Regions from separate parts of the Streptomyces sp. NPDC087901 genome, predicted to be linked through region 1. Evidence: riboswitches for the same ligand, from Rfam matches in the RefSeq annotation. Region 1 holds a riboswitch; each other region holds the start of a gene.
What was found. Region 1 has a riboswitch for cyclic di-AMP ahead of ACIOEW_RS08870 (LysM peptidoglycan-binding domain-containing M23 family metallopeptidase). Riboswitches for the same ligand answer to the same signal wherever they lie in the genome.
Positions count from the first base shown of each region.

Region 2: another riboswitch for cyclic di-AMP. It lies ahead of ACIOEW_RS27760 (C40 family peptidase); the one in region 1 lies ahead of ACIOEW_RS08870 (LysM peptidoglycan-binding domain-containing M23 family metallopeptidase).
Region 3: another riboswitch for cyclic di-AMP. It lies ahead of ACIOEW_RS13800 (M23 family metallopeptidase); the one in region 1 lies ahead of ACIOEW_RS08870 (LysM peptidoglycan-binding domain-containing M23 family metallopeptidase).
Region 4: another riboswitch for cyclic di-AMP. It lies ahead of ACIOEW_RS23615 (transglycosylase family protein); the one in region 1 lies ahead of ACIOEW_RS08870 (LysM peptidoglycan-binding domain-containing M23 family metallopeptidase).

Region 1 is NZ_JBIUUC010000002.1:774,316-779,415, reverse strand. Features, by position in the region: gene ACIOEW_RS08880 (STM4011 family radical SAM protein) at 1-428, shown strand, start outside; gene ACIOEW_RS08875 (SGNH/GDSL hydrolase family protein) at 442-1,287, opposite strand; gene ACIOEW_RS08870 (LysM peptidoglycan-binding domain-containing M23 family metallopeptidase) at 1,470-2,417, opposite strand; cyclic di-AMP (ydaO/yuaA leader) riboswitch at 2,423-2,575, opposite strand; gene ACIOEW_RS08865 (tyrosine-protein phosphatase) at 3,052-3,864, shown strand; gene ACIOEW_RS08860 (DUF6126 family protein) at 3,974-4,150, opposite strand; gene ACIOEW_RS08855 (XRE family transcriptional regulator) at 4,198-4,806, opposite strand; gene ACIOEW_RS08850 (aspartate aminotransferase family protein) at 4,904-5,100, opposite strand, start outside.
Region 2 is NZ_JBIUUC010000010.1:127,880-132,979, forward strand. Features, by position in the region: gene ACIOEW_RS27745 (hypothetical protein) at 223-696, shown strand; gene ACIOEW_RS27750 (ATP-dependent Clp protease proteolytic subunit) at 913-1,548, shown strand; gene ACIOEW_RS27755 (hypothetical protein) at 1,556-1,867, shown strand; cyclic di-AMP (ydaO/yuaA leader) riboswitch at 2,168-2,363, shown strand; gene ACIOEW_RS27760 (C40 family peptidase) at 2,367-2,840, shown strand; gene ACIOEW_RS27765 (LysE family translocator) at 2,873-3,520, opposite strand; gene ACIOEW_RS27770 (LysR family transcriptional regulator) at 3,593-4,510, shown strand; gene ACIOEW_RS27775 (ATP-binding protein) at 4,538-4,969, opposite strand.
Region 3 is NZ_JBIUUC010000004.1:23,425-28,524, reverse strand. Features, by position in the region: gene ACIOEW_RS13820 (SHOCT domain-containing protein) at 390-800, opposite strand; gene ACIOEW_RS13815 (hypothetical protein) at 944-1,333, opposite strand; tRNA gene ACIOEW_RS13810 (tRNA-Met) at 1,812-1,885, shown strand; gene ACIOEW_RS13805 (PP2C family protein-serine/threonine phosphatase) at 2,097-3,260, shown strand; cyclic di-AMP (ydaO/yuaA leader) riboswitch at 3,534-3,687, shown strand; gene ACIOEW_RS13800 (M23 family metallopeptidase) at 3,699-4,874, shown strand; gene ACIOEW_RS13795 (aldo/keto reductase) at 5,039-5,100, shown strand, end outside.
Region 4 is NZ_JBIUUC010000007.1:342,751-347,850, reverse strand. Features, by position in the region: gene ACIOEW_RS23625 (septum formation initiator family protein) at 1-130, opposite strand, end outside; gene eno (phosphopyruvate hydratase) at 249-1,529, opposite strand; gene ACIOEW_RS23615 (transglycosylase family protein) at 1,816-2,577, opposite strand; cyclic di-AMP (ydaO/yuaA leader) riboswitch at 2,582-2,753, opposite strand; gene ACIOEW_RS23610 (transglycosylase family protein) at 3,055-4,008, opposite strand; gene ACIOEW_RS23605 (cytochrome P450) at 4,114-5,100, opposite strand, start outside.

The DNA.
Region 1 (5,100 bases):
GGCTGCGGGCGGCCCTGCCCGATGAGGTCTACCTCTGGGTCAACGCCGCCGAGGGGCAGACCTACACGGACGAGGAGGCGGACCGGTGGACGGCGATCGATCCGCTGTTCCCGTACAGCCGCCATCCGCACCGTTCGGCAGGTCTGCCCTGCCGGACCGGTGAGTCGGTGATCTCGGTGGACGGTGAGGGTACGGTGCGCCGCTGCCATTTCGTCCGCGCCGAGCTCGGCAATCTCTACGACGGCAGCTACCGCACGGCGCTGGGGCCTCGGGCCTGCCCGCTCGCCCTCTGCGACTGCCACATCGGCTATGTGCATCTGGAGACGCTGCCGCTGTACGACGTCTTCGCCGGCGGGGTGCTGGAGCGCATACCGGCGCCGCCGGCCTCGGCCGCCACGGCCGGTACTCCGGGAGCCCGGGGCGACTGAGGACAGCGGACTCTCAGAGCGGCAGCAGGTCGGGCCGCTTGGCCTCCACGTGGTCTCCCGAGGACTCGCCGCGCAGTCGGCGCCCGATCCACGGCACCAGGTACTCGCGTGCCCAGTGGATGTCGTCGCGCCGTACTTCGAGCGTTCCGCGCTGTGCCTGCGGCGGCCATTCCTGGTCGGGGTCGGCGGGCACATCGAGGCCGAGGACCTGGGCGGCGCGCAGCGCGACCCTGGTGTGCCCCTCGGGCGACAGGTGCAGCCGGTCGTTGTCCCAGGCCCGGCGGTCCTGCACCGAACGCAGGGACCAGAGGTCGAGCACCGGGCAGTCGTAGCGGTCGGCGATGGACCGCACATGGGCGGTGTAGGTGGCGATCTTGCCGCGCAGATGGCGCAGCACGGGAACGTCGCGCGTGTCGAAGCCGGTGGTGACCATGACGGTGCCGACCGACCGGGTCAGCTCGGCGACCGCACGCTCGAAGCGCTCGGCCACGTCGTCGGGGTCGGTGCCCGGCCGGATGATGTCGTTGCCGCCGGCGCAGAAGCTCACCAGATCGGGGGCGAGTTCCCTTGCGCGCGGCACCTGCTCCTCGACTATCTGGTCGAGGAGGCGTCCTCGTACGGCGAGATTGGCGTATCTGAAGTTCCCGTGTGCGGGGCCTGCGATGCCCGCCGCCGCTTCGGGGTCCGGGAGCTGGTCCGCGAGGAGTACCGCGAACCGGTCCGCCCAGCCGACGAAGGTTCCGTCCGGGCCGGGGTCACCGACTCCCTCGGTGAAGCTGTCGCCAATCGCCGCGTACGACCCGATGGCGCCCTGTCGGTTGATGACGCCCTGCTGGATGTTGTTCGAATCGTCTGCCACAAGGGCATATCCTGCACCGCCGAATGTGACCTACGCGACCGTATTATGGGGTTGACGGGTGGTGAGATAGACCACCCGGTCAGTTTTTAGTAAAGAGGGAATAAGCAGAGGGACGGTGCGCCGCCGCGCACCGTCCCTCTATGCATTGCTCAGGTCCGGGTCACCGGACCGGTGTTGCTGGATCAGACGTTGATCCCGTGCGAAGCCAGGTACGCGATCGGGTCGATGTCCGAGCCGTACGCGGGGCCCGTGCGGACCTCGAAGTGGAGGTGCGGGCCGGTGGCGTTGCCGGTGGAGCCGGACAGGCCGACCTGCTGGCCCGCGGTCACGGTCTGGCCCGCCGAGACGGAGAGCGAGGACATGTGGCCGTACTGCGAGTAGTGGCCGTCGGCGTGCTTGATGACGACCTCGTTGCCGTACGCGCCGCCCCAGCCGGCCGTGACGACGGTGCCGGAGGTGATCGCCTTCACGCTCGTGCCGGTGGACACGGGGAAGTCGATGCCGGTGTGGCTGCCGCTGGACCAGTTGGCACCGGAGGCGCGGTAGGCGGTGGTGTGGTTGCCCGGAACCGGGTGGACGTAACCGGAGTCGTTGCTCTGGGTCGCCGGGGCCGAGGTCTCCTCGGACGACGAGGCGTCGGAGGAGGAAGAGGAGGAGTTGGAGGCCGTGGCGGCCTTCGTCTCGGTCTTGACCGGAGCCTTGGGCGCGGCCTTCGACGGGGTGGTGGAGCCCGTGGAGGTGGTGGAGGCCTGGCTCGTGGACTTGCCGCCGAGCGTCAGCTTCATGCCCGGGAAGATCAGGCTCGGGTCGTCGCCGACGACCTTGCGGTTGTCCTGGTACAGCTTCTCCCAGCCACCCTTGAGCTTGTGCTCGGCGGCGATCTTCGACAGGTAGTCGCCGGAGACCACGGAGTAGGACGTGGTGCCGGCCTGCTTCTTCGCGACCGGCTTGGCCGGGGTGGCGTGCGCGGCGGCCGACTTCGAGGTGGCGGGAGCGGTCTGCTCCGCGGCGTGGGCACCGGTGGCGCCGAGCAGCGGAAGAGCGATGACGGCTCCACCGGCGCTCGCGGCGACGACGCCACGGGCGATGGTGCTGGACTTGGGACGGCGGTGCTTACCCGATATGGGCATGAAGGTTTTCCTCTCCGGCGCCTACGAGGTGAGCTGTCGGGTTCGGACTGGAGATGTCCGGTCGCGGCTGGCGCGACTTCACCCCGAGCCGGCCGGTTTCCCGGTCGGCGGCTTACCTGGTTCCCCCGCTCCTGCCACGCGGTGAGTGGGTGCGAATTCCGGGCGGCGGCAGGATTAGGCGGTCCGTCCGGATTGACAGTGAACGTAAGCGAGCCGGGACGACAGAAACAAGCCACGGGTTCCACTTCGGATTCCGCTCCGGAAATTCGACACGGAATTCCGGTCACACTCCGTGGATTACGGATCTTGGCTTTCCGCGCGGCGTCCGGAATACCCCACGGCCGCGCAGCCACACACCGTCACGGATATGATCCCGCTCACGAGAGGGTGACCATCTCCCGCACAAACAGGGCATGTTCCATCAAAAGCCTCAATACGGACATGCCTCGCTCATCGGCCGTACCTCGATCGGAGAGCCGCGCACCCCGGCCCCTCCCAGCCGGGCCCGTGGACCGTCGCGCGGCCCCGGAACAGGGGCGCGACCAAGATGATTGCCCGAGGAATCAATGTCGTATCGTCACGAGAGTGGACCCGCAGGCGACACGCGCCGGCGGCAGAGCCTCCAGGAGTGACCGTGACGCAGCAGCTGCCGCAGACCCCGTCGACGGAGCCCGAGCTGGCGGGTGTCCGCAACTTCCGCGACGTGGGCGGGCTGCCCACCTCGGACGGCCGCCGGGTGCGGTACGGGCGGCTCTACCGCAGCGGTCACCTGGCACACGCCACGGCCGAGGACGCCACGTTCCTCTCCGGTCTCGGCCTGCACACCGTCTTCGACTTCCGCAACGACGCCGACCACAAGCTGGACGGCCTCGACATCGAGCTGCCGGGTGTGCGCAATGTGAGCATCCCGCTCACCGACCCGGCGGACGGCACGGAGTTCTGGCGGATGGTGCGCGACGGCAACATCGACGAACTGCGATCGATCCTGGCCGACGGCAAGGGGTCCCACCGCATGATCGCCTCGTACCGCCGGATCATCCTGGACCGCACGGCCGAGCACAGCCGGGTACTGCACGCCCTCGCCGAGGACAGCGTGCCCGCGCTGATGCACTGCGCCGCGGGCAAGGACCGTGCGGGCCTCTCGATCGCGGTGTCCCTGCTCGCCGTCGGTGTCGAGCGCGATGCCATCGAGTCCGACTACCTCAAGTCCAACGACGCGCACCGCCGCTACAAGGTCCGCCGCAGCGACACCTCTCCCACCGGAATGTCCGCCGAGGTGATGGAGCTGCTCAATCCGCTCTTCGGCGCCCACCCCGACTACCTCGCCGCGGCCTTCACCACCATCGACGAGACCTGGGGCAGCACCGACCGGTACCTCGCCGACGGCCTGAAGATCACCCCGCAGACCCGCGAGCGGCTGCGCGAGCGCCTGCTCGACGAGGCCTGACCGGCCGGGCGGCGCCCGCCGCTACGTGGCGCACCCCCGCGACTGCCGGTGGCTCACGCCCACCGCTACGTGGCGCATCCCCACTGCCACCGGTTGCGCACCCCCACGGCTACTGGTTGTGCATCCCCACGGCGAACAGCAGGTAGAGGAAGCCCGCGATGACATGCCCTGCCACCAGATAGGCGAAGAGCCTGATGACGAGCCCGCGAGGCAACTTCTTCTCCTGCGGGTCGTAGTTCTTGGGCCGCCCCGGGCCGAGCGGGTCGAAGTTCTCGGAATCGGACATGACAAGTCCTCTCTGGCCATCGGCGTGCCGGTGGCGGGGGCGGTGCCTCAGCGACGGTGGATCCCGCTGCCGAGACACAGCTCGGCGGCGGGGCTCTGCAGCAGGGTGTGGACGAACAGCAGCTCGGCGCCATCGCGGTCCAGGGCCGCGATCCGGTGCGGGGTGAGCGAGTCGAAGTGCGCGCTGTCCCCGGGGGCGAGGTCGTGGACCGTTTCCCCGAGGGTCACCCTGAGATGCCCGGCCAGGACGTACAGCCACTCCTCGCCGGGATGGACGCGCACCAGGTCGCCCTGGGCACCGTGCGGGACCCGGACACGCAGTGCCTGCATCGCCCGGCCGGGACCGCCGGCCTGCTGGTACATCCAGCCGTCGGCCTCGGCTCCCTCGAACCTGCGGCCGCGGACGATCGCGTCACGTTCCGGGGGGATCTCGCCCAGCAGCTCGGAGACCGTCGTACCGTAGATCCTGGCAAGTCCGAGCAGCATGGGCAGTGAGGGCTGGCGCCGGCCCGTTTCGAGCCGGGACAGGTGGGCGGGCGAGAGCCCGGCCCGCTGGGCGGCTGTCTCCAGGGTGAGACCACGACTGCGGCGCAGGTCGCGCAGGCGCGGCGCGACCCCGGGCAACTCGTCGGCCACCCCTCCTTCTGGAGGATTCATGCTTCCATTGGGCCAGGAACTTTCCTCGGAGGCAAATTTCTTGCCTCCGAGGCAAAAGCCCGCCGCCACCCGGACCGGCCGACGGATCTCCCGCTGATCAGCGGTTGGCGACGGCCTGCTTCACGAGGGTCCGCCCGAAGTCCCACATCAGCCCGCCGCCGCTGTGCGCGTCGTCCATCACGGCCGTGAAGGCACTCACGAAACGGTCCACGTCCGCGTCGTCGATCACCAGCGGCGGAATCAGCTTGATCACTTCGAGATGGTCTCCGGAGACCTGGGTCAGGATCCGGTGCT
Region 2 (5,100 bases), on a different contig from region 1:
AGGCTAGGTGACATCCCTGTTGTAGACAGATCAACCGTTCGAGTAGGCAACTCGTGGTGTCGTTTGTCATCAATCGAGGCGTTTGACAGTGGGTCCAGTCGTTTCGGCTTCTTTGACAGCGAATCCAGTCGTGAGGTGTGAGCACTCCGGGGTGCCGTGTGTCGGTATCGACTGGGCGGTAATGCAAAACGTCTGAATCTGTCTCACATCCGGAACACGGTCTTGACCCGCTTCGTCGACGAGCTGTCCGACGACGAAGACCTCCTGCGCCGCCTGCTCGGCACCAACAAGCAGAGGAGCAGCCGCCGCGACGCATCTGGCCGTCTACCCGCCACTGCTCTTCCCGGACTTGCCGCCCTGGCCGCCGGCCCGCTTTCGCGCCGCCCGGAACCACGCCTGACGACCTGGCTGCTGGCCATCGCTGCACTGGTCCTGGCCGCCTCCAGCAGCCTGGTCCTGGGCTTGCTCGCACCGTCCGGCCTGGTGCGCATCCCGCTCGCGGCCGCGCTCAAGGACTACGCACCCGACGCGATCGCCCGTGAGGACCCGGCCGCACGGCCCGCCGCCCTCGCTTGCACCATCCTGCTCACGCCGGCCGCCAACGCCACGATCTACGCCATCCTCGAAGCGGGTGTACGCCCACCCGAGTCCCGAGGACCTCCGCGTCGCCTCGGAACACCTCACTTGTCCATGTGATTGCGGTGAGGACGAAGCAGCTTGACGCTGAGGGCGTCGTGGCAGATTTGTGAGATTTCAGCACTCGGCGAACAGCAGAACAGCCTCTGTCCTCGGCCTTTGCACCGATCACCAGGCTCTCTCCCATCACAACCTTCTGTACGTCCTGTACATTTTCTACAGAAGCGTGCGCGGGTGCCTTCAGGGTCTCGCGCACCCCGGACGAGAGGCCTCGCCATGCACCGCCCCGCCGCCCGCCATGTACTGCCCGAGTTCACCGAGCGCACGTCCCAGGGGACCCGCACGCTCGACCCGTACTCCAAGCTGCTGGCCGAACGGGTCGTGTTCCTCGGCACCCCCGTCGACGACACGGCTGCCAACGACCTGGTCGCACAGTTCATGTACCTGGAGCACGACGCGCCCGACCGGCCTATCTCGCTCTACATCAACTCCCCCGGCGGCACGTTCGGGGCCATGACCGCCGTCTACGACACGATGGCCTTCCTCACCTGCGAGGTGGAGACCTTCTGCCTCGGCCAAGCGGGGGCCGGCGCGGCCGTGCTGCTCGCGGCGGGCGCTCCCGGCAAACGGCACGCCCTGCCGGGCGCCCGCGTGGTGGTGCAGCAGCCCGAACTCGCCGAGCCCGTACAGGGGCAGCCGTCCGACCTGGAGATCGAGGCAAGGGAACTGGCCCGCATGCGCGAGACGCTCAGCAGCATGCTGGCCCGTCACACCGGCCGCCCCGTCGAGCAGATCACCGCCGACACCGAGCGCGACCTCATCCTCGACGCCGAGGGCGCCAAGGAATACGGGCTGGTCGACCACATCGTCCAGAACCGCTCGCTGTCGCTGTCTCCGCACCCGGCGCGGTGAATCCCCGATGCAGCCACCGGAGTTCGCACCACTGCCCGCCCTGACCCGCGCGGAGGGCGAGTTCATCGACCGCTACCTGCAAGTCCTCGACCAGGTGGGCCGGATCAATCCGGCCCACGGCGGCGACACCTACGGCGCACTGCGCGCCGCCCAGGCACTGGCCTCGTACTCGGCCGCACTGCGGGACGCCCTCGCGGTGATGCACGAGCGTGGTGAAGCACGGATCCACGCAGCCACGTTGACCCGGGCGCTGCGCGTACTCGACGGCGAACGGCGCTCCGGGCGGGTCACCATCCCGCCCGCCCCTCCCAGTTGCTGAGCTCCTCGACCGACACGCCCGACGCGTCGGCCAAATATTCTCCCTCGTTCGGCGTAGACGTTACTTCGCGCGAGGGACAACTCAATTTGCGCTTTCACGGTGGACGATGGGCGAAATCTCCCGTTACGTCGCTGGTACGGCACCGGGCGGCGAGCGTCTGCCGTTTCCCCAAAGGTCACCTGTCCACCCGAACGGGCCAGTCGTGACGAGCCTCACATATCGCCGCTTCACCTCGGAAATCCGGCACTCGGTGAGTCAAGATCCCTGGGACGACAAGCCCCCGCCACCGCGGCGGGGCGGTCCGGGCGGACGCCGAGTCCTGCCGCCGCCCGGATGCCTGGTCGACAGGAGTGGATCGGCAGGAGTGGAGGACCCGAGCACAACGGGCCGACCGGACCTCCGGTTGTCCCTCGGGGTGAAGCCGCATCTGCGGCCGGGCGACTTCGCCAGCCCGAACCCGACAGGTCATCCTTCACAGGCGGCTGACGAAGGGTTGCGCATGACTGCGCAGGTTCATGTCCCGTCTCTCCTCGCCCGGGCCACAACGGCCTCGGCCATGACTCTCGCCGCTGTAGGCGGCACGTTGTTCGTTCCCGGCGCCGTGACCGATGCCCAGGCCGCGACACATTCGATGAAGGCGCTCAACATCGCCGCGTCGAAGAAGGGAGCGCCCTACCGGTGGGGCGCCACCGGGCCCAGTCGCTTCGACTGTTCCGGCCTGACGCTCTACTCGTTCAAGAAGGCGGGCAAGAAGCTCCCGCGCACGGCCCAGCAGCAGTACAACAAGACCCGCCACATCTCGTCCTCCAAGCGGCAACGCGGCGATCTGGTCTTCTTCCATTCCGGCCGCAGCATCTACCACGTGGGCATCTACGCGGGCAGCGGCAAGATCTGGCACTCGCCCAAGACCGGGGCCGTGGTCCGCCTGGAAAAGATCTGGACGAAGAGCGTCTACTACGGACGGGTCCGCTGAAGCCCCTCCCCGTCCCGGCCCGTGCTCCCGCGTCAGTGCAGCAGCGGGCCCGTCACCAGGACCAGCCCCAGTGCGGTGAGTGCCGCGCCGCTGCCGCCCTCGATCGCCCGGGCGGTACGCGGCCGGCGCAGCCACCGGCCAAGGCGGTCCACCAGGAGCGCCACGGCCGGGAACCAGATCAGAGCCATCAGGACGACGATCGCGGCGAGCAGCAGCGTCCTGGGCAGGGGCGCGGCCCCGGCCGGCACGAACTGCGGCAGAAGGCTCAGGAAGAGCACGGGCGCCTTGGGGTTCAGCGCATTGGTCAGGAATCCCTGGCGCAGTGCGCGGCCTGTCCCCATCGTGGCCTGCCCACCATCCCCCTCGTCCGGCCCGGGCCCCGCCGCCTGCCCGGCGCGTCGCCGGGCCGCGTACAGGGCACTGATGCCCAGGTAGAGCACGTATGCGCCGCCCAGGAGCTGGACGGTCCGGAACAGCACGGGCACCGCCACCAGCACGGCGGCCAGACCGGCGACGGCGAGCGCGGTGTGGACCAGGAGGCCCCCGGCGACCCCCACTGCGGTCGCCACCCCCGCCGCGCGCGAGGCGAGGGCGTTGCGTACGACGACGGTGAAGTCCGCGCCGGGCAGCGCGACCATGGCGGCGGCGACCCCGACGAAAGCGGTCAGTTGTGCGTCCATCGCTCCATCCTGGACCGCCGGAGCCTTTAGCATGTACTTGCAATCTTCTGGGTCTGCCAAAAGGAACGCTTAATGTACGACCCGACGCGCCTCGCGGCGCTGGTGGCGGTCGCCGAGGCCGGTTCGATCACCCGGGCCGCCGCACGCCTGGGCTACACCGCCCCGGCACTCTCCCAGCAGCTCGCCAAGCTGGAGCGGGAGGCGGGGGCTGCGCTGCTGGTGCGCCATCACCGAGGCGCCCGGCTGACGGCAGCGGGCGAACTGCTCGCCGGACGCGCCCGGCGGGTCCTCGACGAGATGGAGCAGGCCCGCCATGAACTGGCTCGTCTGGCCGGACTCTCAGGCGGTCGCCTGCGCGTCGGCACTTTCACCACGGCGGGCATTCATCTGCTGCCGCCGGTGCTGAGCGCGTTCCGCCGGGCGCACCCGGACGTGGAGCTGACCGTCACCGAGTACGAGCCGCCGGGCGGGGTGGCCGCGGTGGCAGCCGGCGAGGTGGATCTGGCACTGACCCATGACTACGAGCCCGGCGCTGCGACGCCGCCGCCGTCAGGTGTCCTGTCCGAGCCGCTCCTGATCGAGGAGCTGGTGCTGATCACCGCGGTCGGGCAGGTCCTGGCCGACGGCAGCGGGCGGCTCCCGGTGACGGAGCTGGCAGGCCGGCCCCTGATCAGCAGCGCACCCACCCATCCGCCGCGCCGCGGGGTGGAGAGCGCACTCGCCGAGGCGGGGGCGCTGCCGGCGGTGGTCTGCGAGTCGCCCGGCTATGCGCTGGTGTGCGCTCTGGTCAGCGCGGGCATCGGCATGGCGGTCGTACCCGAGATGGTCGCCGCGATGTCGCCGACGCCGCTGTCCGTACGGCGACTGGAGCCGGCCGCGTTCCGCCGGACGATCTCGGTGGTGCACCGCGGCGACCGCGCGAGCGCCGCGGCGGCGACGCTGCGGGCTTTGCTGCGCAGCGGATTCGGGCGGGCCGCGACGCCTCTGTGACCGTGCCCGGGGTGCGCGGCGGGGCAGTCAGTGCTGGACGGCCGCGTGCCACGGCAGCGCGATCCAGACGGTCTTCCCGCCGTCCGCGGTGGGGGTGACGGTCAGCCGGCCACCGTACTCCTTGGCCAGCGCGCGGATGATCACCATGCCGCGCCCGTTGTCCTGCTGCACGGCCGCGGGGAGCCGCTGGGGCCACCGAGGGTGACTGTCCGTCACCCCGAGGCGCAGCTGCTCCTCCCGCTCCAGCCGGAGGTCCACGGTGAAGGTGGGTGACTGTCCGAAGGTGTGCTGGACGGCGTTGGTCGCGAGCTCCGAGACGATGAGCCGGACGGTCTCTCCCGTCTCCGTGTCGTCGGGAAGTCCCCAGTCGGCCAGTACCCGGGCCACATATCTCCGGGCCGCGGCGACCGAGACCGGCTCGCTCGGCAGAGTGACGCTTGCTTCTTGATGGTCTGCCATGGCGAGCCGTCCCTTTCCCACCCGGAAGCGACCCCGCGATCGTTGGTCCGGGTTGTGCTTCGCGCCAGATTGCCACTGATGCTGCCCTCTGTAACGGCGATCCACCAAGATATGCATATATCTGTCGCTCG
Region 3 (5,100 bases), on a different contig from region 1:
CGTCGAGTCCGGTGACCCAGGCGCCGTCGCGGATCTCGCTGCCCGGCCCGACGGTCACCGTTCACGCGGCGGCGGGACCGTGAGGGCGGCCTGGTGAATGGTGTCGGTGATGGTCATTCCGACCCCGGGTACGACAGCCACCGTCCCCGCCGGGCGCCGGGCGGCGAACTCGTGGGTGCCGCCTGCCGAGTCGGTTCGGATCGGTGTCTGACGCCCGCACCGTACTTCTTCGGCCGCTGAGCCAGGGCGGGCAGACACCCCGCGACCGGCCGCAGTGACCTGACACGACGACACGACGACATGACGCCGGCGCCGGCCATGACGCCGGCGCCGGCCATGACGCCGGCGCCGGCCATGAGGCCGGCACCGGCGCCGTGCGCCAGGGTGGTTCAGACGAGGAGCTTCGTCTTGGCCCGCTGGTACTCCTCGTCCGTGATGGCGCCCTTGTCCCTGAGGTCCGCGAGTTTCGACAGATCCTCGACGTGGCTGCTCTTCGGCGCACCGTTCGCGTCGGACGTGCCCGCCGCGTCTCTCACGTACGCCTTGAAGGCCGCGTCACGTTCCTTCGCTTCCTTCACATCACGCGTACCCATGGATTTGCCGCGCGCGATGACGTAGATCAGCACGCCCAGATACGGCAGCACCAGGGCCAGGATCAGCCAGCCCGCCTTCGCCCAGCCGCCGAGGTCGTCACTGCGGAAGATGTCCATGATGACCCGGAACAGGAGGAAGAGCCACATGATCCAGAGGAAGAACCAGAGCATGGTCCAGAACAGGTTGAGCAGGGGGTAGTCGTCCATCGGTCCACTCCAGGCGCCGCGTCGAATGACTGAGTCTGAAATCAGTCATATCACCGCATTTATGCATGCGCCCGTTGGGGTTTTCCGTACTCCGCCAAGAGGGGAAAGAGGGGCGGGTGGGGCGATGCGACGCGGTGCGGCGGCTACTTCTCCGATACAGGGGCGGCGGAGACGGGGGCCTCGGCCGGGGCCGTGGCGGTGGAGTGGTCTGCGGGCTCGGCCTGCCGCGGAATCGCGGATGCGGCCCGGGTCTCCGCCGTGCGTGCGGCCGCTGCGGCCTTTCGGCTGTGTATCAGGAGTCCGACGAAGCCGGCGAAGAAACCGCTGAGCAGGCCCGATATCGCGTGGTTGACCGCGTTGAGCGATTCGCTGTCAGGAAGCCCGATGACCGCGTAGTTCACGCCCGCGCTCATCACGGCCCCCACCAGCCCGCCGATGACACCGCCGATGGCGGCTCCGCGTACGGGTGAGGGAGGCGTGGCCGAGGTGGCCGGAGTGGTGGGAGCGGGGGCAGAGGTGAGTGGTGCGGTCATCGTCGGGGGCCCTCCAGGCAGGCTGCGATGAGAGACCGGGAGCGGCCTGACGGGCGCGGCGACATGCACGCTCCGGGGCCTGCTCGCACGGGCAGCCCACCGGTCCGCGGGATGCAGCAGTCACCTTGCGGCAGAACACGTGTTCCTTGCAACACCTTCTCGTTTTCAACACTTTGACGGCATGGTGGAGAGCGTCTGCGGGGACGGAGCGTTTCCCGGCCGCCAAGGAGGCTGTGGGGGTGGTTTGTTCAGTTCTACCGCCGTCGAACTGCCGCCCCTGCCGCGTGGTTGGGGCGGGGCTGGGCGTCGCTGCGGGCGTACCTGCGGGCGGTCGGTGCGGGCAGAGGGCTGCCATTGGTCGGTGGGGTGCCCGTCGGGCGGCTGTGCGGTCGTCGGGCCGGGTGGGGTGCCGTCTGCGGGGTGTGGGCGCCGAGTGGTCATGAGCGTCCCGAACATGCCGTAGAGTTGTGTTTACCGACGCGGGGTGGAGCAGCTCGGTAGCTCGCTGGGCTCATAACCCAGAGGTCGCAGGTTCAAATCCTGTCCCCGCTACTGAAGAATCAGGCCCGGCATGCATACAGCGTGCCGGGCCTGATTCGTTCGTACGCCGTCGGCCCGCCGGGTCGCTCGGTGTGAGCCGCGTTTACGCGTACGTACCCCCATTGGCCGACGAGGAGTCGCTCCGCGACCCTGCTCCGGGAAGCCTGGGGTGGTACGCGGTACCGTCCGCGGCCGTGGGGTGCACCGGGCAGGAGACCAGCAGGTGGGGAAGCGGGAGAAGCGGCGGAAGAGGCGTGCAGGCGGGGTGCGGACCCGCCGGTTCGTCCGGGCGCTGCCTGCGCTGATGATCGCCGGGGGCGTGCTGTTCGACGCCCTCACCCCGCCCGCCTTCACGGCCATCCCGTTGTTCGCGGCGGCCCCGCTCATCGCCGCGCCGTTCTTCTCGCTGACCAGCACCATCCGTACCGGCGCTGCCGCGCTGCTGGCGGTCGTCGCGCTACGGATCTTCAACGGCAACCTGCTCCAGGTGGTGCCCTCCATCGAACTGCTCACCGTCCTCACCGTCTCCGTCCTCGCTGTCGTGATCAACGGGGTCGTGCGGCGCAGCAACGAGCAGCTGGCTTCGGCCCGTGTCATCGCGGAGACCGCCATGCGGGCGGTGCTGCCGACGCCGTCCGACCGGATCGGCGGGCTGTATGTCGCCGCGCGGTACGAGGCGGCGCAGGCGGACGAGTTCGTCGGCGGCGACCTGTTCTCGGTCACGAACACCCCGCAGGGGGTGCGGCTGGTGGTCGGGGACGTGCGCGGCAAGGGGCTGGACGCCGTGGAGGCGGTGGCGGTGATCATCGGGGCGTTCCGGGAGGCGGCCGAGCAGGAGGAGTCGCTGGAGGGTGTGGCGCAGCGGCTGGAGCGTGCGCTGGAGCGCGAGTCGAACACGCGCGGCGGCCTCGATGCGGTGGAGGGGTTCGTCACCGCCGTGCTGGCGGAGATCCCGCCGGGTGCCTCCGTGGTGCGGATCGTCAACCGCGGGCACCCCGAGCCGCTGCTGCTGCACACGGACGGGGCGCTGGAGGTGCTCGGGCCTTCGGTGCCGGCGCTGCCGCTGGGGATGGCCCTGGGGGAGTGGCCGGACCTGGCCGACGAGTGGGAGCTGCCCGCCGGGGCGACGCTCCTTCTCTACACGGACGGCCTCTCCGAGGCTCGTGACGTCGAAGGGGTCTTCTACGACCCCGCCGAGCGGCTGCGGGGCCGGATCTTCCCGGGGCCCGAGGAGCTGCTGTCCGCGCTGACCGATGACGTGCGGCTGCACACGGGCGGTGAGTCGACGGACGATATGGCGCTGCTCGCGGTCGGCCGGCCGGCCGAGGGCCAGCCCGACCGGCGCAGGACCGTGAAGATCGTCGGCCTGGGGGATGGCGGCGGGTGAGCCCGGTTCCGGGGCCGGGTGCGGTGGGAGCGGTTGGCCGCGATACCACCGTCCGTAACCGAAGGGCACCCCTCCGCATAACATTTGACGCAACGTCAGAAAGCGGGTAGTGGCTGAGAGGTGATCAACTCGTCCGTTTCCACCCGGTTGTGTCCCGTAAAGTCCAGGCCAAGGGCCTGAACGATCAGTGGGAACAGCTTGGAATCGGACCCTGGTGTCTATTAACGTTCGATAACGCAGTGCGGTTGTCCCAGCCGTCGTCAGTGGCGGCACCGTACGCGAGCGCCGAATCCCGCAAGGGAACCGGGGAACCACCTACATGGGGTGAATCGGGCATCTCTGTCTTGTGATGAGACGGAGGAACCCGTAGGAGACCTTCCTGCTCCGAACCCGTCAGCTAACCCGGTAGGCGAGAAGGAAGGAAAGGAGTGCGCCCCCGTGGCGTCCAACAAGCCTGCCCCCGAAGCTCCCTCCCGGTTCGTGTCCGAGTACGGCGATGACTTCGCGACCCGGCCCGGCACCTTTGTCGGTGCGGAGCACGAGGCCCCCTACGCGACCGATTACGGGACCGATCGGGGCAGTGGCTTCGGAAACGACTTCCGCGCCGACGACTCCGGGCCCGACAGGACCTGGGAGGAATGGAATCCCACCGAGGACTCCGTCCGTCCCGTGCGCGGCAAGCACCGCGTCGCCAAGCAGCGCAACGGTCTGGCCCGCAGCTCCACCGTCCTCGGCGTCGGCGTCATCGCGGCCGTCGGTGCGGGTGGCATGGCCACCGCCCAGAGCAAGCCGCCGGTCTCCATCTCTCTTCCCGATTCCATCTCGGACAATCTCCCCGACGCCAAGTCCCTCCCGGGCGTCGGCGCACTGTTCTCGGGCGAATCCGAATCCGAGTCCGCGGCGGAGAAGTCCGTGGCCGAGGTCGCCTCCGCCCCGCTGACGACCGCCGGCATCACCACCGCCGAGGCCGAGCAGGGCACCACCGACGCGGGTGAGGCCCTCCGCGCCCGCATCCTCCAGCAGGCCGAGCAGCAGCAGGACGCCGCCGACGCCGAGGTCAAGGCCGCCGCCGAGAAGGCCGCAGCCGAGAAGGCCGCCGCGGAGGCGAAGAAGCAGCAGGACGCCGCCGAGGCCAAGGTCGCCGCAGAGAAGAAGAAGGCGGCGGAGGAGGCGGCGAAGAAGGCGGAGGCCCTGCGGCTCGCCAAGCTCGCCGCCAGCTACGCCATCCCCACCTCCTCGTACACGATCACCTCGACCTTCGGCGAGGCCGGATCGATGTGGTCATCCGGCTACCACACGGGCCTCGACTTCGCGGCGCCCACCGGTACGCCGATCAAGGCGATCCACACCGGCACGGTCACGTCGGCCGGCTACTCCGGTTCCTACGGCTACCGCACGGTCCTGGAGCTGGAGGACGGCACGGAGCTGTGGTTCTGCCACCAGTCCTCGATGGATGTCAGCATCGGCCAGAAGGTCACGACCGGCGACACCATCGGACGCGTCGGCGCCACCGGCAACGTGACCGGCCCGCACCTCCACCTCGAGGTCCACACCCCGGACGGCACCGGCATCGACCCGATGACCTGGCTCCGCGCCCGGGGCCTGACGGTCTGAGACCGTTCGCCCCCGCCGGTTCCCCGGCCTGTGAAACCCCGGCAGCCCTGACGCTCACCCCCGACGTCAGGGCTGCCGGTCTGTTTCCACGGACGTACCGTCGTCATCGGTATAGCTGTACGGGTCATGGAATAGCGGACCAGGCGGAACGGGTTGTTCCCTCTATGACTTCTCTCCGCAAGCTCGGCTCCTCCGGCCTTCAGGTCTTCCCGCTCGCCCTCGGGGG
Region 4 (5,100 bases), on a different contig from region 1:
CCCGGCCGGTGAGCCGGGAGCGGCGGGCCTGACGACGGTTCTGGGACCGGTAGACGCGGGCCGCGGTCTGCTCGCCGAGCAATCGCAGCCGGGTCGCGGTGGAGAACCGGTCCCGGTCCTTCGCGGCCATGTCTCCGCCTCCCCATTACGCACGTCCGTCCCCGCACACGGTACGGGACCGAGTGCGGGGACGGACGGAGGCCGGGGCACTTGACCCCGCCGGGCTTTACCGGCCCTTGCTGTACGTGTCAGCCCTTGAAGCGCGGGAACGCCGAGCGGCCGGCGTACACCGCGGCGTCGTCGAGGATCTCCTCGATGCGCAGCAGCTGGTTGTACTTGGCGACACGGTCCGAGCGGGCCGGGGCGCCGGTCTTGATCTGACCGCAGTTCACCGCGACCGCGAGGTCGGCGATGGTGACGTCCTCGGTCTCGCCGGAACGGTGCGACATCATGCACTTGAAGCCGTTGCGCTGGGCCAGCTCGACGGCGTCCAGGGTCTCGGTCAGCGAACCGATCTGGTTGACCTTGACGAGCAGGGCGTTGGCGGAGCCCTCCTCGATGCCGCGGGCCAGGCGCTCCGGGTTGGTGACGAAGAGGTCGTCGCCGACGATCTGCACCTTGGCGCCGATCTTGTCGGTGATGACCTTCCAGCCGGCCCAGTCGTCCTCGTACAGCGGGTCCTCGATGGAGACCAGCGGGTACGCGGAGACGAGCTCCTCGTAGTACTCGGTCATCTCGGCGGCCGAGCGGGACTTGCCCTCGAACTCGTACTTGCCGTCCTTGTAGAACTCCGAGGCGGCGACGTCGAGCGCGAGCGCGATGTCCTTGCCCGGGGCGTAGCCGGCTTCCTTGATGGCCTCGACGATGAGGTCGAGCGCGGCGCGGTTCGACTCCAGGTTCGGCGCGAAGCCGCCCTCGTCACCGAGACCGGTGGACAGGCCCTTGGTCTTCAGGACCTTCTTCAGCGTGTGGTAGACCTCGGCGCCCCAGCGCAGGGCCTCGGAGAAGGACTCCGCGCCGATCGGGGCGATCATGAACTCCTGGATGTCCACGTTGGAGTCGGCGTGCGACCCACCGTTGAGGATGTTCATCATCGGGACGGGCAGCAGGTGCGCGTTCGGGCCACCGAGGTAGCGGAACAGCGGCAGGTCCGATGCCTCGGAAGCGGCGTGGGCCACGGCGAGCGAGACGCCGAGGATGGCGTTGGCGCCGAGCGAGCCCTTGTTCTCCGTGGCGTCCAGGTCGAACATCGCCTGGTCGATCAGCCGCTGCTCGGTCGCGTCGTAACCGACGAGCTCCGGGCCGATCTGCTCGATCACGGCGAGGACGGCCTTCTCGACGCCCTTGCCGTGGTAGCGGTTGGGGTCTCCGTCACGAAGCTCAATGGCCTCGAACGCACCGGTGGAGGCGCCGGACGGAACAGCAGCACGGCCCGTGCTGCCGTCGTCGAGGCCGACCTCGACCTCGACCGTGGGGTTTCCGCGGGAGTCGAGGATTTCCCTGGCTACGACGACGTCGATGGACGGCACGAGGCATCTCCTTCTGGGATATGACGCTGGTGGTGCAGGGTCGCTTTGGCCTTGCGACAAGAGCCTAACCGGCCGGGCCGCCTCAACCGGCCGACCGCCCGTCCCCTGGGACGAAAAAGGACTCAAGAGCGAGCACAGCGGGACAAAGGGCCAGAATTTTACTGACGAGTAACTACAACAGTTGAACGATCACGCCGAAACCGGCCGACCCCGGCCCGGCACGCACGGGGGGAAGATGCGCACCGGGCCGGGGCGGCCGGAGTGATTCAGCGAGGAGAGATCGCGACTACTTCGTCAGGTGGAGCTGCTGACCCGGGTAGATCAGGTCGGCGTCCGTGACGATGTCCTTGTTCAGCTTGAAGAGCTGCTCCCAGCCGCCCTTGACCTTGTGGTCGGCGGCGATCTTGCTCAGGGAGTCACCGGTGACGACCTTGTACTCGCCGTCACCCTTCTCGACCTTCTTGCCGGTCGGGGTGGTGACGGTCTTCGACTTGGCCTTGGGGGCGGCCGAGCGGTCCGAACGGTTGGTGGAGGGGGCCTCGGTGCGCTCGGCCTTCTTCGGCTCGGCCTGCTGGACCGGCGCCGACTCCTGCTTCGGGGCGGCTTCGGCCTTGGGGGCGGTCTCGGTCTTGGTGGCGGAGGAGCCGGTGTCGACACCCGGGTCGACACCGTCGTTGCTCAGGTTGCCGGCGCCGGCGCAGGCCCAGGCACCCGGACCCTGCAGGTCGAGGAGCTTCTCGGCGACGGCGATCTGCTGGGCCTTGGTGGCCAGGTCGGCGCGGGCCGCGTACTGGGTACCGCCGGCGGCGGCCCAGCTGGACTGCGAGAACTGCAGGCCGCCGTAGTAGCCGTTGCCGGTGTTGATGGACCAGTTGCCACCGGACTCGCACTGGGCGACGGCGTCCCACGTGGACACGGAGGCGGCGGAGGCGCCGGTGGCACCCATCAGGGGCACGGCGATGGCTGCACCGGCGACACCGGCGAGCGTGGCGATACGGACGGCCTTGGACGGGCGACGGTGCTTGTTGCCCTTGCTGTTGAGCAGCATCGAGACTTCTCCTCACCGACGCCTGCGAGGTGAGCTGTCGGGTTCGGGCCAAGTGAGTTGCCCGGTCGCACGTCCTAGCGCACGACTTCACCCCAAGCCGGTCCTGATGCGTCTTGCGACGATCGGGCCCGGCGCTTACCTGGGTCCCCCGCTCCTGCCTACGGCGCTTTACGCGTCTGTTCCCTTCGACCGACGGCAGGATTCGGCGTGACGGTCGACGGGGCCCGCGGTGCGAGCGGTTCCGACCGTAAACACACCCACCCCTCATATCCAAAGATGGACATACCGGAGAAACAGCCCTTCCTTGCATCCGAAGAAGCACCGTTTGCGCAGGTGGGAACGGATGCGGCGGGACCTCCCGGACAAGACACGCCAGTTCACACGAAGAGACCCATGTCTCACTTGGTCAAAAGTGGGACATAGGCCTCTTAACTACCCTAACTTTTGGGGTGTTTTCAGCTGATCATCAGACCGCTCTCACTCGGCCTTCACGCCGAGATCAAGGCTCTGGCCAGGCAGGATGAGGTCCGGATCGGAGCCCACCTCCGCCTTGTTGGCCTCATACAGCCCGGTCCAGCCACCGGGCAGCTTCTGTGCATCAGCAATCGACCAGAGGTTGTCGCCGGCACGGACGGTGTACGTGCCGTCAGATGCCGGGGCACCGGTGTCGCGTGCGTCACCGTCACCTCGCGAGGCGTGCCGTCCCGCATCCCGGTCGCTGCCGCCGCTCCGGGTCCCCTCGGGGGCCGGAGCACCCCGGTGCTTGCCGGCCTTCTCCTGCCCCCCGGAGGTGCCCTCCCCGGCGCCGGAGGCAGCACCCGAGGGCGACGTGGAGGGTGTGGCGGAGGGCGTGGCCGACGGCGATGCGGACGCGTCCGGCTTCCCGCTCCCGCCCTCCGCGTCGTCCGTGGCCCCGTCCGCCGGCGTCGTCGCGTCCGAGGACGCGTCGTCCGACGCGGTGGTGTCCCCGGAGGGGTCGCCGCCCTCGGACGGGTCCGTGCTGCCGGCGGGGTCGTCGGACGCGGCGCTGCCCGGGTCGACACCCGGCAGGCCACTGTCCACGACGAGGCCCGAGATGACCGCACAGCTGGGCCATGCCTTCGGGCCCTGGTCCTCCAGGACCTTCTCCGCCACGGCGATCTGCTGCGAGCGGCTGGCGAGGTCCGCGCGCTCCGCGTACGAGTCACCGCCGTACGACTTCCAGACCTCCTGCGAGAACTGCAGGCCGCCGTAGTAGCCGTTGCCGAGGTCGGCGCTCCACATGCCGCCGCTCTCGCACTCGGCCACCCGGTCCCAGGTCGAGGCGTCGGCGGCGTGCGCACCTGCCGCACCGAGCAGCGGGATGGCGATGGCCGAGCCGGTCACGCCTGCGGCGACGATGATCGCGGGTGCCTGCCGAGGGCGACGGTGTCTGCCGTTCGCGGAGCCCATGGGGATGCCTTCCGTGTGACTGACGAGTGACTGGTGAGTCGAACGGTGAACCTAGCGGGACTCGAACGTGTGTCACAAGTCGATGCAGCAGAGATCACGTGAAAGTCACAGAGTTGACAGAGTGTCACCTTCACCGGACACCGGCCCCGGGGTGAACTCCACCGGCAGCGTGCGCAGTCCACGCATGATGAGCCCACCACGCCACCGCAAATCGGCAGGTTCTCCCGCAAGTCGCAGGTCCGGAAGGCGTTTCAGGAGCGTGGCGAGGGCGGCCTGCCCCTCCAGCCGGGCGAGCGGCGCTCCCAGGCAGTAGTGGATCCCGTGACCGTAACCGAGGTGCTGATTGTCACGCCGTGAGAGGTCCAGCGTGTCCGGTCCGCCGAAGCGTTCCGGGTCCCGGTCGGCGGCCGCCAGCACGACGAGTACCGGGTCGCCCTCGGCCACCCGCTGTCCGCCGATCGTCAGCGGCTCGGTGGCGTACCGCCAGGTCGCCATCTCCACCGGACCGTCGTACCGCAGCAGTTCCTCGACACCCGTGGCCAACAGCCCTGTCTCCCCCGCGGCCAGGGAACGCTGGAGCTGCGCACGTTGCTCGGGGTGACCCAACAGGGTGTGGACACCGTTGCCGATCAAATTCACCGTGGTCTCAAATCCGGCAAATAGGATGATAAAGGCCATCGCTGCGGCCTCGTTCTCCGTCAGGTGCTCACCGTGGTCGCTCGCCCGGATCAGCCCCGAGATCAGGTCGTCCCCCGGGTTCTCGCGCTTGCGGTGGATCAGTTCGAGGAGATAGCCCCGCATCTTCTTCACGGAGCGGGCCACCCCGCCGCGCGGGCCGCCGCCGTGGCGGATCATCATCCCCGCCCAGTCCCGGAAGTCGTCCTGGTCCTCGCTCGGAACGCCCAGCAGGTCACAGATCGCGTAGATGGGGAGCGGGAAGGCGAACTCGTGGATGAGGTCCGCTTCCCCCTTCTCGATGAAACCGTCGATGAGCCGGTCGGTCAGCTCCTGCACACGCGGGGCGAACTCCGCGATGCGACGCGGGGTGAACGCCTTGGACACGAGGCGGCGCAGCCGGGTGTGGTCGGGCGG